Regions from separate parts of the Aureimonas sp. SA4125 genome, predicted to be linked through region 1. Evidence: predicted binding sites of a transcription regulator. Region 1 holds the regulator's gene; the other holds the start of a gene.
What was found. Region 1 encodes LexA, which represses DNA repair genes until DNA is damaged. Its sites were predicted from a motif close to TGTTCNNNNTGTGTTCNG; they were not measured.
Positions count from the first base shown of each region.

Region 2: recA (recombinase RecA) is a predicted target of LexA. The motif match lies at 6,879-6,896, and genes of this name have one in related genera.

Region 1 is NZ_AP025032.1:2,399,233-2,407,365, reverse strand. It holds gene Sa4125_RS11150 (ComEC/Rec2 family competence protein) at 1-1,547, shown strand, start outside; gene lexA (transcriptional repressor LexA) at 1,611-2,336, opposite strand; gene glp (gephyrin-like molybdotransferase Glp) at 2,419-3,630, opposite strand; gene moaC (cyclic pyranopterin monophosphate synthase MoaC) at 3,627-4,115, opposite strand; gene trpC (indole-3-glycerol phosphate synthase TrpC) at 4,112-4,924, opposite strand; gene trpD (anthranilate phosphoribosyltransferase) at 4,921-5,946, opposite strand; gene Sa4125_RS11120 (SurA N-terminal domain-containing protein) at 5,943-7,832, opposite strand; gene tpiA (triose-phosphate isomerase) at 8,069-8,133, shown strand, end outside.
Region 2 is NZ_AP025032.1:2,772,498-2,780,630, forward strand. It holds gene Sa4125_RS13105 (RNA methyltransferase) at 1-108, opposite strand, end outside; gene Sa4125_RS13110 (NADP-dependent isocitrate dehydrogenase) at 640-1,854, shown strand; gene Sa4125_RS13115 (PRC-barrel domain-containing protein) at 2,046-2,411, shown strand; gene alaS (alanine--tRNA ligase) at 2,689-5,352, opposite strand; gene recA (recombinase RecA) at 5,711-6,787, opposite strand; gene Sa4125_RS13130 (carbohydrate kinase family protein) at 6,964-7,917, shown strand; gene Sa4125_RS13135 (pseudouridine-5'-phosphate glycosidase) at 7,930-8,133, shown strand, end outside.

The sequences.
Region 1 (8,133 bases):
CCGGCAGCAACATCGCTTCCGATCGCTCCTTCGTCATGCTGTCGATCGTGCTTCTCGCCGTGCTGTTCGACCGGCCCGCGCTGACGCTGCGCAATGTCGCCATCGCGGCGATCATCGTCCTCGCGCTCGAACCGCATGCGCTGATGACGGCTAGCTTTCAGATGTCCTTCAGCGCGACGGCCGCGCTGGTCGGCGTCTACGGCGGATTTTCGCGGTGGCGGGCGACGCGGGAGGAAGACCGGAGGTCGCGTGCCTGGCCGACGCGTACCCTGCTCTTCCTCGTTGGCCTCGGCGCAGCGTCGCTGATCGCCGGGGCCGCGACGGCGCCCTATGCCGCCTATCATTTTCAGCGTGTCGCGCCCTATGGCCTGGTCGCCAACCTTCTCGCCGTGCCGCTTTTCTCGTTCTGGATCATGCCCCTGGCGCTGATCGCCATGGTGGCGATGCCGCTGGGTCTCGATTCGCCGCTGCTGGTACTGATGGGATACGGGCTGACGCTGGTGTTCGAGATCGCGCATTTCCTGCACGATCGTCTGTCGGACGAGCCGACCGGCATCATGACGGCGAGCGGTCTCCTCGCGCTGACCCTCGCGCTCGCCTTCCTCTGCTTCCTCTCCAGCCGCCTGCGCTGGGTCGCCGTTCCACTTGCCGCCATTGGCCTCCTCCTTGCGCCCGACCGCTCGACGCGGCCGGACCTCCTCGTCTTCGAGGACGGCCGGCAGGTGGCGATGATCGATGAGGCGCATCGTCTCATCCCCCGGCTGCCGCGGCCGAATGCCTTCGTGCAGGAGCAGTGGGTGAGGGCCTTTCCGGAACAGCCGGGTGCTGGCTTCGAGGCGCCGGCTGGCCGGCCGGCGCTCTCGTTTCAATGCGAAGCGCTTTCACCGGCCCCGGACAAAGGGTCAAATTTCCCCGCCAGGGTCACGGCCGCCGCCGACTCTGCTCCGACCGCCGACAATGCCACGGCGCCAGGCCTTCCGCCCGCCGGGGCAAAGACCTTTCAGTCCGCTGGCGTAAAACCCACGACAATCGCCAGTTCGCGACGACAAAGGCCGATGGCCTTCTGCCGTGCGACGACGAGAGGCGGTATCCGGGTGACCTGGACCGACGACTATCGGCAAACCGGCCGGGCCTGCGACGAGGGAGATGTCGCCATCGTGGCGCGCGCCATCCGGCTCGATGCCTGCCGCTCCGGCGCGATGTTGCTGACGCTCAAGACCCTGCGCCGAAGCGGCTCGATCGCCGTCTACGGCGATGGCCCCGGGCCGCGCCAGGTGGCATCGATCGATTCCGCGCCTGAGCCCTGGAATCGCCACCGCGACGCACCCTGGCCGGAGACCTGGCGGAACCCCTCGACCGCGGTGTCATCGCAACCAGACGTGTCGGCACAACCGGACTCGTCGGCACAGCCGGACTCGTCGGCGCAATCGGACCCGGCGGATTCGCTCCTCGGCGTCAGCCCCGCAGGCGAGCGGATCACGCCTGACGGCCGGCAGACTACACCGACGTTGGCCCAGCCCGCATCGGCTGCATCCTCGTCTCCATGACGCAACCGGGGAGGGATGCACCGGCGGGCAGGCGCGATGTCCTGCGAGAGGCCCCGGCGTTTGTCAGTACCGTCGAATCAGCCCGACGAGGCGGCCCTGGACCTTGACCCGGTCCGATCCGAAGATGCGGGTCTCATAGGCCGGGTTTGCCGCTTCCAAGGCGATGGTGTTGCCGCGACGGCGAAAGCGCTTCAGCGTCGCCTCCTCCTCGTCGACGAGGGCGACGACGATGTCTCCAGGCGTCGCCGTGTCGGCACGCCGGATGACGACGGTGTCGCCGTCGAGGATGCCCGCCTCGATCATCGAGTCGCCCTTGACCTCCAGGGCGAAGTGTTCGCCCGCACCCAGCATGTCGGGCGGCACGAAGATCTGCTGCGTGTTGTTCTGGATCGCGGCGATCGGAACGCCCGCGGCGATGCGACCCATCATCGGAATGCCGACCGCGCTGTTCTCGTTGGAGACGGCGCGCGGGCGCTTCTGCAGGGAGGCGACTTCGGCCACCGGCTCGGTGCGGGCCCGGGAGTTCTCGACGATGCTCGGCGTGAACGCCGTCCGCTTCGGCATCTGCGTCACCGAATCGGGCAGTCGCAACACTTCCAGCGCGCGAGCGCGATTCGGCAGGCGGCGAATGAAGCCGCGTTCTTCGAGTGCGGTGATCAGCCGGTGGATGCCGGATTTCGACCGGAGGTCCAGCGCATCCTTCATCTCGTCGAAGGACGGCGGCACGCCGACTTCCTGCAACCGTCCATGAATGAACATCAGCAGATCGTGCTGCTTGCGCGTCAGCATCGGTGAGAATCCCTATAAAACAAAACCTGAACAAACCTATCTGTTCTAGTTGTGTTCCGCAAGGGGCGGTGGCGCGACTGCCTCAGTCGAGCAGGATGTAGCGGCAGGGGTCGCCGGCTCTTGCGGCGGACGCGAACGGCTCGCGCCGGAGCAGTACGTCGGCCCGGGCATAGACCGAGAGGAGGGAGGAGTCCTGGCGTGTGATGGGCATGACGACCGGTGTCAGGGCCTCTCTCTCGCCAAGCGTCGCGCGGATGAAATCGGCACGCAGATCATTGGCCGGCATATCGGTGCCGAGAACGGCGTTGCGGTACATCGGAGCGCTCGGGCATCCGGCCAGCGTCGATACGAGGGGTCTCAGGAAGAGCGTCGCCGCCACGAGGCTGGACGCGGGATTTCCGGGAAGTCCGACAAGTCGCATCGAGCCGATGCGACCTGCCATCAGCGGCTTGCCCGGACGCATGGCGACCTTCCAGAAATCCGGCGTGACGCCCTTCTGCGCGAACACGTCGGCGACGAGGTCGTGGTCCCCGACGGAGGCGCCGCCGATGGTGACGAAGATGTCGACGTGCTCGGCGAGGGCGCGGTCGAGAAAGCCGCCGATCTCGGCGGCATCGTCGCGCGCGATGCCGTAGTCGAGGGCCACGCCGCCGGCCGACGTCACCATCGCCGCGACGCCATAGGAATTCGACGCGACGATCTGCGACGGACCGATGCTCTCGCCGGGCAGGACGAGCTCGTCGCCGGTGGCCAGCACCGCGATGCGCGGACGCCGTCGGACCGACACCTCGGGGTATCCGCCGCTGGCAGCCAGCGCGATCGCCCCGGCGGACAGGCGCGTCCCCGCCGGCTGCAGCACGGCGCCGGCGGAAAAATCGGCACCGGCGCTGCGGATATGGCGTCCGGGGACGGCGGCCTCCAGAAGCAGGACCTCGCCGTCCGAAACCCGGTCGGCGTTTTCCTGGATGACGATGGCGTCGCATCCCTCCGGCACAGGCGCGCCGGTGAAGATGCGGACGGCCTCGCCAGGGCCGGGGCGCCCCCCGAAGGCGCGCCCGGCGGCTGATTCACCGACGACCCGCAGGCGCGACCCGGAGGCGGTCGCGTCGGACGCACGCAGCGCGTATCCGTCCATCGCCGATGCGGCGAAGGAGGGTTGGGTGCGGAGGGCAGCCAGATCGCTGGCGAGAATGCGGCCGTATGCGGTGTTGAGGCCGATCGTCTCCGTGCCCTCGACGGGGACGGCGCCATCCATCAGGAGGGCGAAGGCAGCCTCGACGGAGATCAGGGTCACGCCGGCTCCGCGGTGGCCGACCAGTCGCCGGAACGGCCGCCCGACTTCTGGAGCAGGCGGATGCCGGAAATCTCCATGCCGCGGTCGACGGCCTTGGCCATGTCGTAGATGGTGAGGCAGGCGACGCTGACCGCCGTCAGCGCTTCCATCTCGATGCCGGTCTTGCCGCTGACGCGCGCCGTCGCGGTCACGCGCAGGCCCGGCAGCGCGGGTTCGGCGGTGATTTCGACCGAGACCTTTTCCAGCATCAGGGGGTGGCAGAGCGGGATGAGATCGGCGGTCTTCTTCGCCGCCATGATGCCGGCAATGCGCGCGACGGCGATGACGTCGCCCTTCTTGGCGCCTCCCGCCTCGATCAGCGCCAGCGTCTCCGGCGCCATCAGCACCAGCCCTTCGGCGCGCGCCACGCGAACGGTTTCGGCCTTGTCGCCGACATCCACCATGGCGGCCGCGCCCGTGGCGTCGAGATGGGTGAGCCCGCTCACGCGGCGGTCCCGACCGGCTGCCGCGCGAGGAGGTGGCGCGTGGCGGCCTCGACGTCGTCCTGCCGCATCAGGCTCTCGCCGACGAGGAAGGTCGAGATGCCGGCGCGCTGCAGCCGGGCGCAGTCGCTCGGGGTGAAGATGCCGCTTTCGCCGACGAGCAGCCGATCGGGCGGCACGAGCGGCGCCAGTCGCTCGGCGACGGCAAGATCGGTGTCGAAGGTCCTGAGATCGCGGTTGTTGATGCCGATGAGGCGAGAGCGCAGCGTCAGCGCCCGTTCCATCTCGGCCGCGTCGTGCACCTCGACGAGGACGTCCATGCCGAGATCGATGGCGGCCGCTTCGAGATCCGCCGCACAGGCGTCGTCCACGGCCGCCATGATGATCAGGATGGCATCGGCGTTCCACGCCCGGGCCTGCAGCACCTGGTACGGGTCGAAGAGAAAATCCTTGCACAGGGCGGGCAGGGATGTCGCCGCGCGTCCTGCCATGAGAAAGGCCGGGCTACCCTGGAAGGACGGCCCGTCGGTGAGGATGCTGAGGCAGGCGGCGCCGCCGCGCTCGTAGGCGCGGGCGAGAACCGGCGGGTCGAAATCGGCGCGGATGAGGCCCTTCGACGGGCTGGCCTTCTTGACCTCGGCGATCAGCGCGAAGTCGCCGGCGGCATGCTTGCGGCCGAGGGCGTCGGCAAATCCGCGCACCGGATCGGCGGCGCGCGCCAGTGCCAGCATCTCGCCTTCCGGCCGGGCCGCCTTCGCGGCGGCGATCTCCTGTCGCTTGTAGGTCTCGATGGCTTTCAGGATGTCGGTCATGCCGCGCCGCCCCGGTTGGTTGCCGCGATGAGGCGGGTGAGGGCGGCAAGTGCCCGCCCGGAATCGATCGAGTCCCGCGCCAGCACCAGGCCAGCCTTGAGGCTCTCGACCCGCCCGGCCATGGCCAGCGCGCCGGCGGTGTTCAGAAGAGCGATGTCGCGATAGGCGTTGATATCGCCTTCCAGCACCGCGCGCAGCGCCACCGCATTGTGCTCCGCGTCGCCGCCCTTGATCTCGGCAAGGTCGGCGCGTCGAAGGCCGAGTTCCTCGGGCTCGATATGGAAGCGGTCGATGACGCCATCGCGGAGCGTGACGATATCGGTGCGTCCGCAGACGGTCATTTCGTCCAGGCCGTCGCCGTAGACGATCCAGGCGTTTCTCGCTCCCAAGGTACGCAGCGTCTCTGCCAGCGGCATCAGCCAGTCCGGCGAGAAGACGCCGACGAGGAGATGCTCGACGCCGGCCGGATTGGCGAGGGGCCCGAGAAGATTGAAGACGGTGCGGGTACCGAGCTCGACGCGGCTCGGGCCGACGAAGCGCATGGCGGCGTGGTGGGTCGGCGCGAACATGAAGCCGAGCCCTGCCTCGGCGATCACGCGCGAGATCTCGGACGGGCTGAGATCGACCTTGACGCCGAGGGCCATCAGGACGTCGGCAGAGCCGGAGCGCGAGGAGAGGGCGCGGTTGCCATGCTTGGCGACGGTGATGCCGCAGCCGGCGAGAATGAAGGCGGCGCAGGTCGAGACGTTCAGCGTTCCGGCGTGGTCGCCGCCGGTCCCGACGATGTCCACCGCGTCGGCGGGCGCCACGACCCTCAGCATGTTTGCCCGCATGACGGCGACGGCCCCCGCGATCTCGTCCACCGTCTCGCCGCGGACCCGCAAGGCCATCAGGAAGCCGCCGATCTGCGACGGGGTCGCTTCGCCGGCCATCATGACGCCAAAGGCCTCCTCCGCTTCGGCGCGCGACAGGGCGGCACCGCCGGCGACCTTGGCAAGAAAGGGCTTCAGCGTGTTCGTCATTGCGGCGAAGCCTGTACCGCGCGGATCGTCGCCGGGTAGGTCACGACCGACGTCTCGCTCTGCAGGCGGTTCACGTAGGACTGGAGAAAGTCGTTCGCCAGCATCGAGTCGAGCTGCGCCGTCTGGCCCTGCGGGAAGTTCGACATCGGATCGGCGGGCGGCGCGACCTGCGTCACCTTGATCAGGAGCTTCGACTGACCGTCCGCGGCATCGGCCGTAGCGACGAGGCCGGAGACCCCGGAGAAGAGGGCGCGGACGCCATCGGCGCCGATCTCGGAGACGCCGCTGCGCCGTGTTACGGCATTGACCGTCTGCTTCGGCAGGGCCTCGCTGGCCGCCAGCGCGTCGAGCGTTTCGCCGGCGTCCAGACGCTTCTTCAGATCTTCGACCTTCACGCCGAGAAGCCGCCGGGTCTCTTCGGCCTTCCAGTCGCCAACGACCTGATCCTTCACCTCGGCCAGCGGCCGGTCATGCGCCTCGTCGATCCTGGTCACGTCGAAGAAGACGAACCCGGTCGAGCCGACGGTGACCGGCGTGTTCTCGACGCCGACATCGCTCTCGAAGGCGACCTTCAGAATCTCTTGCTGTTCCGGCAGATCGGGGACGGTGCTGCCTTCCGGCGTCTGGCCGGCCAGCGAGATGGCGGGAATCGTCTTCACCTCGAGCCCGGCCTCCTTGGCGGACTCGGCGAGGTCGGCGCCGCCGCCGCGGGCATTGTCGTAGGCATCATAGGCCGCACGGACCTTTTCGCTCGCGGCCTGCAGCGATATGTCTCTCCGGATGTCCTCCTGGACCTCCGCGAGCGGCTTCTTGATTTCGGGCTGGATCTCGGTGACGCGCAGGAGGACGGGACCAAAGGTACCATCGACGACGTCCGATACCGCGTTGGCACCGAGCGCGAAGGCGGCGTCGGCGATGGCCGGCACCGGGATCGCGGCCTTCGTCAGAAGGCCGAGCTCCGTGTCGGCGACACTGCGGCCGCTCGCCGTGGCGAGGTCGTCGAACGTCTTGCCGGCGGCCAGCGATACCTTGGCAGCTTCTGCTGCAGGTCGGTCGGGATAGACGATCTGCTGGATCCGCCGCTGTTCGGGTGTCGTGAATTTCTGGCTGTCGGCGTCGTAGGCCGCCTTGATCTCGGCCTCTGTCACGGCAGCCGGGTCGGCGATCGCCTCGGGCGTCAGGGTGGCATAGGCGATGCTGCGGTACTCGGGCGCCGCATAGCGCTGCTTGTTGGTGTCGAAATAGGTCTGCAGGACGTCGTCGGCGGGCTCGGCGATCGGCTGCACCGCGGCGGGCGCGATCGTCAGATAGTCCGCTGTGCGCCGCTCGCCGTTGTAAAGGCCAAAGGCCTGCTTCACGAGTTCGGGGGCCGTCGCGCCCTCGGAGATCGCATCGACGATCTGGCTGCGCACGGCCGCTTGCTCGCGGTTGCGGATGAAGTCGTTTTCCCGCATCCCGACATTGGCCAGGAGATCGCGGAAGTTCGTGCGCGAGAACCGGCCGGCCTGGTCGTGGAAGGACGGGTCGTCGGCGATCAGCCGGGCCAGACGCTCTTCCGAGAGGCCGAGACCGATCTCGCGGCCCTGCTCTTCGAGGACGGCCTCGGCGACGAGCTGGCTGAGGACACGCTGGTCGATGCCGTTCGCGATGGCTTCCTCGCGCGTCGGCCGTCGTTGCAGTTCCTGCGACAGCTGCACTTCGGCCTGACGGTAGGCCAGGCGGTAGTCCTCCGTCGTCACTTCGCTCTCGCCGGCCGTGATGACCGTATTGGACGAGCTGCCGGTGAAGAACTCGGAGAAGCCGGTGACGACGAAAGCGATGATGATAAGACCGAGCAGCAGTTTTGCCACCCCGCCGGAAACGCTCTTGCGAAGGCTGTTCATCATCGATCGGATTCTCCCGCAGACGTCCGCGCGGCGCGAGCGTCTTCATGTCCGCGATTTCAGCTCCATGGTCGCCACGAACGACCGAGGGAGGCCCCGCCGGTGGACGCGTCGGCAGGCTTCACGCTCTATTAGGAAAATGCTGTGCCGGCGCGCAAGTCGGCACCATGATTGATTTCGCGTTTCTCCGCCGCTAGGCAGGCGCAGCGGGGGCGCCGATACGCTTGTTGGAGGATAGAATGGGCAATCGTGCGCTGATCGCAGGCAATTGGAAAATGAACGGCGACAGAGCCGCTCTGGCCGA
Region 2 (8,133 bases), 370 kb from region 1:
CATGCCGATGTTCTCGCCGAGCTGCGGCTCGACAAGGACGATCGCCGGCGAGGCCGGCTTGGTCAGACCGTCGGCGATGAGCCGCTCCCTGCGATTTGTTCCTGCCACGCCGTTCTCCCTGTTCACCCGCCGCTGATACAGCGGCTGCGCCCTTCGGCCAAGAGCGGCATCGCGTGGGCGGATCAACGGCTTGCCAGCGCCGGCGGAATCGGGATCGCCGGGAGGTGAACCCTTTTCCGACGTCGGCAATCAAACCGGTCTGACCGGAAATCCCACGCAGACGGACTGGCCTTGGACTGTGAAAACAGTGTCTTGCTCGACATGTCGGAATCACTTTCCGAAGCTCCTGATTCATTATGCGAGCCTTGGGATGGCCATCGTCGTCGACACGCTCCGGATGTCTCTCCGAGGTCACGCGCTGTCGGGGGAACGAAGCCACCGACGGGCCCCGTGCTATCAGCCCGCTCCGCTCGCACAGGGCGCTCCCCTGCTCCTGCGGCCACGGCAAATCTTCGCGGCGCCTTGCTTTGCGTCTGCGGGCAGCGGTGATATAGCGCACCCAGAATGCCAGGGCTTGCCGCCCCGCTCACCCATGGCGTCCCATACGGACGCCACAGACAACCCCGAGGAAGATAATCGATGGCGAAGATCAAGGTCGCAAACCCGGTCGTGGAACTCGACGGCGACGAGATGACCCGGATCATCTGGCAGTTCATCAAGGACAAGCTGATCCACCCCTATCTCGACATCAACCTCGAATATTACGATCTCAGCGTCGAGCATCGCGACGAAACCGGCGATCAGGTCACGATCGACGCCGCCCACGCCATCCAGAAGCACGGCGTCGGCGTGAAATGCGCCACCATCACCCCCGACGAGGACCGGGTGAAGGAATTCTCGCTGAAGAAGATGTGGAAGTCGCCGAACGGCACGATCCGCAACATCCTCGGCGGCGTCATCTTCCGCGAGCCGATCATCGCCAAGAACGTGCCGCGCCTCGTCCCCGGCTGGACCAAGCCGATCATCGTCGGCCGCCATGCCTTCGGCGACCAGTACAAGGCGACCGACTTCCGTTTCCCCGGCAAGGGCAAGCTGTCGATCAAGTTCGTCGGCGAGGACGGCGAGACGATCGAGCACGAGGTCTACGACGCGCCCGCCGCGGGCGTTGCCATGGCGATGTACAACCAGGACGACTCGATTCGCGATTTCGCCCGGGCCTCGCTGAACTACGGTCTCCTGCGCGGCTATCCCGTCTACCTCTCGACCAAGAACACGATCCTCAAGGTCTATGACGGCCGCTTCAAGGACATCTTCGAGGAGGTCTACCAGGCCGAATTCGCGGCGAGGTTCAAGGAGGCCAAGATCACCTACGAGCATCGCCTGATCGACGACATGGTGGCGTCGGCGATGAAGTGGTCGGGCGGCTACGTCTGGGCCTGCAAGAACTACGATGGCGACGTCCAGTCCGATACCGTGGCGCAGGGTTTCGGCTCGCTCGGCCTGATGACCTCGGTGCTGATGACGCCCGACGGCAAGACGGTCGAGGCGGAGGCCGCGCACGGCACCGTCACCCGCCACTATCGCCAGCACCAGCGCGGCGAGGAAACCTCGACCAACTCGATCGCCTCGGTTTTCGCCTGGACGCGGGGCCTTGCCCACCGCGCCAAGCTCGACGACAACGCCGAACTCGCGCGCTTCGCCGACACGCTGGAGAAGGTCTGCATCGACACCGTCGAGGCCGGCCACATGACGAAGGATCTCGCCCTCCTCATCGGTCCCGACCAGCCCTGGCTCTCCACCACCGGCTTCCTCGACAAGATTGACGAGAATCTCAAAAAGGCGATGGCCGTCTGACCAAAGACGCCTCGGCGCCGCTGCGCCTGGCTCACCGCTTGCAGGGCGCCCGGTCTCAGGATCGGGCGCCCTTTTTCGTTGCGGAAACAGCGATCGCCGTCACGCCGATGTCAAAAACGGGTGCCCCTCGGATGAAACCTACCGGTCGCTGGGACATTGGTCAGTCATCTGACAACGGAGCAGTTTCCCACATGACCTTTGCCACACCAGCCGCCATCGTCCTCGCCGGGCTTCTGTCCACCACCGCCGCCTTCGCCCAGAACGCTCTGGTCGAGATCGACGACGCGGTCATGCTTCCATCGATGAACGTCAGCGTCGATGCGCTCGACGACATGGACGTCTACGACACCGCCGGCAAGAAGATCGGCGAGATCGAGGAGGTCGTCGGGACGAACGCTGAGACCCCGACGGCGGTCAGCGTCGAATTCGAGAACGATCTCGTAACGGGGGACGACGACCGGCTGGTCCCGCTGGAAAGCCTCAGCATGGACGGCAAACGCGTCGTTCTCGCGCTGGACACCGCCGCGATCAACCAGCTGCCGGCCTACGACGACTGACGGCGAACGTCCACGAAGCGGCAGCCCGCCGTCGCGCTCAGCGACAGGCACAAAAAAGCCCGGCAGCGATGTCGGGCTTTTCGTTGGATGGGGCCCTGAGGCGACGGGATGGACGATGGATGCCGGCCCTGCGGGGGCAGCAGCCATCTGTCAGGTCCGAAGCCTGGACCGCTGGAGAACGAGGACCGCCGCAGGCTGCATCGCGCTGCCGGCGCGCGGGCTCCGGCAGGTTCAGGGCACGGGGTCCGAGGAAGCTCGCCTCCTCCGGATCCGCCTCTCAGCCAGCCAGCGCCGCCTCGACCGCGGCGACTGCGGCATCGGCTTTATCGGCCTCGGGGCCACCGGCCTGCGCCATGTCGGGCCGCCCACCGCCGCCCTTGCCGCCGATCGCCTCGCTCGCTGCCCGCACCAGCGATACCGCGTCGTAGCGGCCGACCAGATCCGGCGTGACGCCGACGACGACGCTCGCCTTGCCCTCGTCCACCCCGACGAAGACGACGACACCTGACCCAAGGCCCGTCTTGGCCTCGTCGACGAGGCCCTTCAGATCCTTGGCGCCGACGCCCTGCAGCACACGGCCGAGGAAGCCGACACCCGCCACCGTCCTGGCCGCACTGCCGGTGGCAGAACCACCGTCGCCGGCAAGGGCCAGACGCTTGCGCATGTCCGCAACCTCGCGTTCCAGGCGCTTGCGCTCGTCGACCAGGGCCTCCAGCCGCTCCACCACTTCCGCAGGCGAAGCCTTCAGCGCCGCGGCAATGCGTCGGACGCGCTCGTCCTGTTCGATGAAATAGGCATGGGCGGCGTCCCCGGTCAGCGCCTCGATGCGGCGGACACCGGCGCCGACGGCGCTTTCCGAGATTACGTGGACAAGGCCGATATCGCCGGTCGCGCCGACATGCGTGCCGCCGCAAAGCTCGGCCGAATAGGTCCGTCCGGCCTTGTCGCCTTCCTCGGCGACACCCATCGAGACGACGCGAACCTCGTCGCCGTACTTTTCGCCGAACAGCGCCATGGCGCCTTCGGCGATGGCGTCGTCGACGGTCATCAGCCGCGTCGTCACCGGCGTGTTCTGCAGGATGATGCGGTTGGCGAGGCGCTCGACCTCGGCAAGCTCGGCGGCCTCGATGGGCTTTGGATGCGAGAAGTCGAAACGCAGCCGCTCCGGCGCGACGAGCGAACCCTTCTGCGCCACATGCGTGCCGAGGATCTCGCGCAGGCCCTCGTGCAGAAGATGGGTCGCCGAGTGGTTGGCCCGGATCTTCGTGCGCCGGCCGTGATCGACGACGAGTTCGAGCGCCGCGCCCTGCCTCAGTGTACCCTCCATCACCTTGCCGCGGTGGACGAACAGGCTGCCGCCGAGAAGCTTTTGCGTTGTCGCGATCTCGACCCGGACGCCCTCGCCGCGCATGACGCCGGCATCACCCTGCTGGCCACCGGATTCGCCATAGAACGGCGTCTGGTTGACGACGATGGAGACTTCGTCGCCGGCGGCGGCTGTCGCCACTTCCTTGCCGTCGACGACGAGCGCGGTGACGACGCCTTCGGCGGTCTCCGTGTCGTAGCCGAGGAACTCGGTCGCCCCGACGCGGTCGCGGATCGAAAACCAGACGGTTTCCGACGCCGTCTCGCCCGAACCGGTCCAGCTCTTGCGCGCCTCCGCCTTCTGGCGCTCCATCGCGACCTTGAAGGCGTCGACATCGACCTCGATGCCGCGCGGACGCAGCGCGTCCTGCGTCAGGTCGAGCGGGAAGCCATACGTGTCGTAGAGCTTGAAGGCCGTCTCGCCGGAGAGTTTTGCGCCGGTCACCATGCCGTCCGTCGCGTCGGTGAGAAGTGACAGGCCACGGTCGAGCGTGACGAGAAAGCGCTTCTCCTCGAGCTTGAAGGTCTCCGCGATCAGCGCCTCGGCGCGCATGAGTTCTGGATAGGCGCGGCCCATCTCGGCGACGAGCACCGGCAGCAGCCGGTAGAGGATCGGTTCGCGGGCCCCCAGCATCTTCGCATGCCGCATCGCGCGGCGCATGATCCGGCGCAGGACATAGCCGCGCCCCTCGTTCGAGGGCAGGACGCCATCGGCGATGAGGAAGGCCGAGGACCGCAGGTGATCCGCGATGACGCGGTGGCTGGCGCGATTGTCGCCTTCCGCCGGAACGCCAGTCAGTTCGACCGAGGCGCCGATCAGGGCCTTGAAAAGGTCGATGTCGTAGTTGTCGTGGACGCCCTGCAACACGGCGGCAAGACGTTCCAGCCCCATTCCGGTGTCGATCGAGGGCCGCGGCAGGCTCACCCGCTCCTCGGCCGAGATCTGCTCGAACTGCATGAAGACGAGGTTCCAGATCTCGATGAAGCGGTCGCCGTCCTCTTCGGCGCTGCCGGGCGGACCGCCCCAGATCTCCGGACCATGGTCATAGAAGATTTCCGAGCACGGCCCGCAGGGGCCGGTCTCGCCCATCGACCAGAAGTTGTCGGATGTTGCGATGCGGATGATGCGGTCGTCCGACAGGCCCGCGATGCGCTTCCACAGCGACGCCGCCTCCTCGTCGTCATGGTAGACGGTGACGAGCAGCTTGTCCTTGGCGAGCGCGAATTCCTTCGTCAGCAGCGTCCAGGCGAACTCGATGGCGTTCTCCTTGAAATAGTCGCCGAAGGAGAAATTGCCGAGCATCTCGAAGAAGGTGTGGTGGCGCGCGGTGTAGCCGACATTGTCGAGATCATTGTGCTTGCCGCCGGCGCGCACGCATTTCTGCGATGTCGCGGCACGGTTGTAGGGCCGGCTCTCGACGCCGGTGAAAACGTTCTTGAACTGCACCATGCCCGCATTGGTGAACATCAGCGTCGGATCGTTGCGCGGCACCAGCGGCGACGAGGCGACCTTGGCGTGGCCGTTGCTCTCAAAATAGTCGAGAAAGGTCGACCGGATCTCGTTCACGCCGCTCATGCTGGACCTTCAAATGCCTGGCGCACCGCCTCCTGTCGCGGGACGAGCCCGAAACTCTCGGCGATGCGATGAACAAAGTGGAGCAACCGGCCTTCGCGGCTGCGGGAGACCCGCGCCGCAAAGCGTCGCTCCGGGATAAGACGCCGACCGCAAGGCCGTGCCCGCGCTTTGTAGCGTCGGCTCCAATCGCTGTCCATCGGCGTCGCACCGCGGCCGGAAACGACAAAGGGCGGGACGCTTGCGCCCCACCCTTCCGGTTCCTCAGCCCGCTGGGCCGTCCTGAGTCAGCCTCGCCGGGGTCCCAGCTCCCCGGCCGAGGGCGCCAAACCTCCACACCCGGAAGGCGACGCACCTCCCCTCATGCGTCGGCGTCGTCGTCGCTCGCCTTGCCGTCGTCGAGCAGCTGCTCCGCAATCAGGCCGGCATTCTGGCGGATCGCCGTCTCGATGTCGGCCGCCATGTCCGGATTGTCCTTGAGGAACTGCTTGGCGTTCTCGCGACCCTGGCCGAGGCGCTGGCTGTTGCAGGAGAACCAGGCGCCGGACTTCTCGACGATGCCGGCCTTGACGCCGAGATCAATGAGTTCGCCGAGCTTCGAGACGCCCTCGCCGTACATAATGTCGAACTCGACCTGCTTGAAGGGCGGGGCCAGCTTGTTCTTGACGACCTTCACCCGCGTCTGGTTGCCGGTGATTTCCTCGCGGTCCTTGATGGCGCCGATGCGGCGGATGTCGAGACGGACCGAGGCGTAGAACTTCAGCGCGTTGCCGCCGGTCGTCGTTTCGGGCGATCCGTACATCACGCCGATCTTCATGCGGATCTGGTTGATGAAGATCACCATGCACTTCGACCGCGAGATCGAGCCGGTGAGCTTGCGCAGCGCCTGGCTCATCAGCCGCGCCTGCATGCCGGGCAGGGAATCGCCCATCTCGCCCTCGATTTCGGCCCGCGGCGTCAGCGCCGCGACCGAATCGACGACCAGCACGTCGATTGCGCCGGAGCGCACCAGCGTATCGACGATCTCCAATGCCTGCTCGCCCGTATCGGGCTGCGAGATCAGGAGATTTTCGAGATCGACGCCGAGCTTTCGGGCATAGACCGGATCGAGCGCATGCTCGGCATCGACGAAGGCGCAGATACCGCCCTTCTTCTGGGCTTCGGCAATGGTGTGCAGTGCCAGAGTCGTCTTGCCGGAGCTTTCCGGCCCATAGACCTCGACGATACGGCCCTTGGGCAGGCCGCCAATGCCGAGCGCCATGTCGAGGCCGAGCGAGCCCGTGGAGATCGTCTCGATCTCGACCAGCTTCTCATTGGCGCCGAGCCGCATGATCGAGCCCTTGCCGAAGGCACGTTCGATCTGCGAGAGCGCTGCGTCGAGTGCTTTATTCTTGTCCAACGATGGATCCTCGACAAGCCGTAGGTTTTTCTGTGCCATGGGAGAGCCACCTTATTTCACGCGGGAGACAGTGACGCAATCGCGCCTTAACTATCCCTCTCGTACATGTTTTGTTCTCGATTGGCAAGCGTGATCTCGCTTTGTTCTCGGTTTTCCCGGATGAGTCGCCTTCCCGGAATTCGTGCCGTTTCCTAAGATTTGATGAAAGTTTCGAGATGGACGTCGGCCGACACCACATCTTCCTCGCCGGAGCTGCCCATGTCGACCGGCGAGGACGGTCCAGCGCGCGCATCCGGCTCGGCGCGTCCAATCCGGGGACAGTCGTCGAATCGCTCGGCGGCGCAATCTTCAACGCCGGGCTCGCGCTTCGGATGTTCGGGGCCGACGTGACGATGATGTCGGCGCGCGGCGGCGATCTCGAAGCGGGTCTTGTCGAGGCGTCTGTCGCCAGCGCGGGCATCGTCGACCACAGCATGGTCTGGCTGGACCGCCGCACGGCGACCTATACGGCCATCCTCGACGAGCGCGGCGACCTCGTTGCCGGCATTGCCGACATGCAGCTTTACGATCTCCTGTCGGGCAGGGCCTATTCGCGCCGACACGTCCGCGCCGCCATGAGTGCCAGCGAAGGACTGATTCTCGACGCCAACCTGCCGGCGGGCGCGATCGATGCCCTCATCCAGTCCTTTGCCGGACGACCGGTCGCGGCCATCGGCGTCTCGCCCTCGAAGGCGGTCCGTCTCGGGGAACGCCTTGGGGCGCTGACGCTTCTCTTCCTGTCGCGGGCGGAGGCGGCAAGTCTCGTCGAAGCCTCGGCCGCGACCGGCGTCGCCCTGCTTGCCGAACTCCTTGCCGAAAGCGGCGCGAGCCGGGTCGTCATCACCGACGGCCCCTCCGACGTCGCCATCCTCGACCACGGGACGATCACCCTTCAGGCGCCGCCCGCGGTCGCGCGCCTCCGGGACGTCACGGGGGCCGGCGACACGCTCGCCGCCACCGCAACCCTCGCCTTCATCGACGGCTGGCCGCTCATCGAAGCCGTTCGGCTGGGAATGGCGGCGGCGAGCCGGCGCATCGCCGACGGGAGCGCCGATCCGCAGGATTGCCTATCCGCCATATACGCCATCGCCGCAGCCATGACGCCGCCGCGCACCGCCGACAACGCATGAAGGACGTCAACCGTGCAGAATCACGCCCTCTTTCACACTTCCCAGTCCGTCGGCGCGGCGCTTTCCGCCGGACGACCGGTCGTCGCGCTGGAATCCACGATCATCACCCACGGCATGCCCTTCCCCGAAAACCTCGAGACGGCGCGGGACGTCGAGGCGATCGTGCGGGCTGAAGGGGCGGAGCCCGCGACCATCGCGGTTCTGGACGGCCAGCTC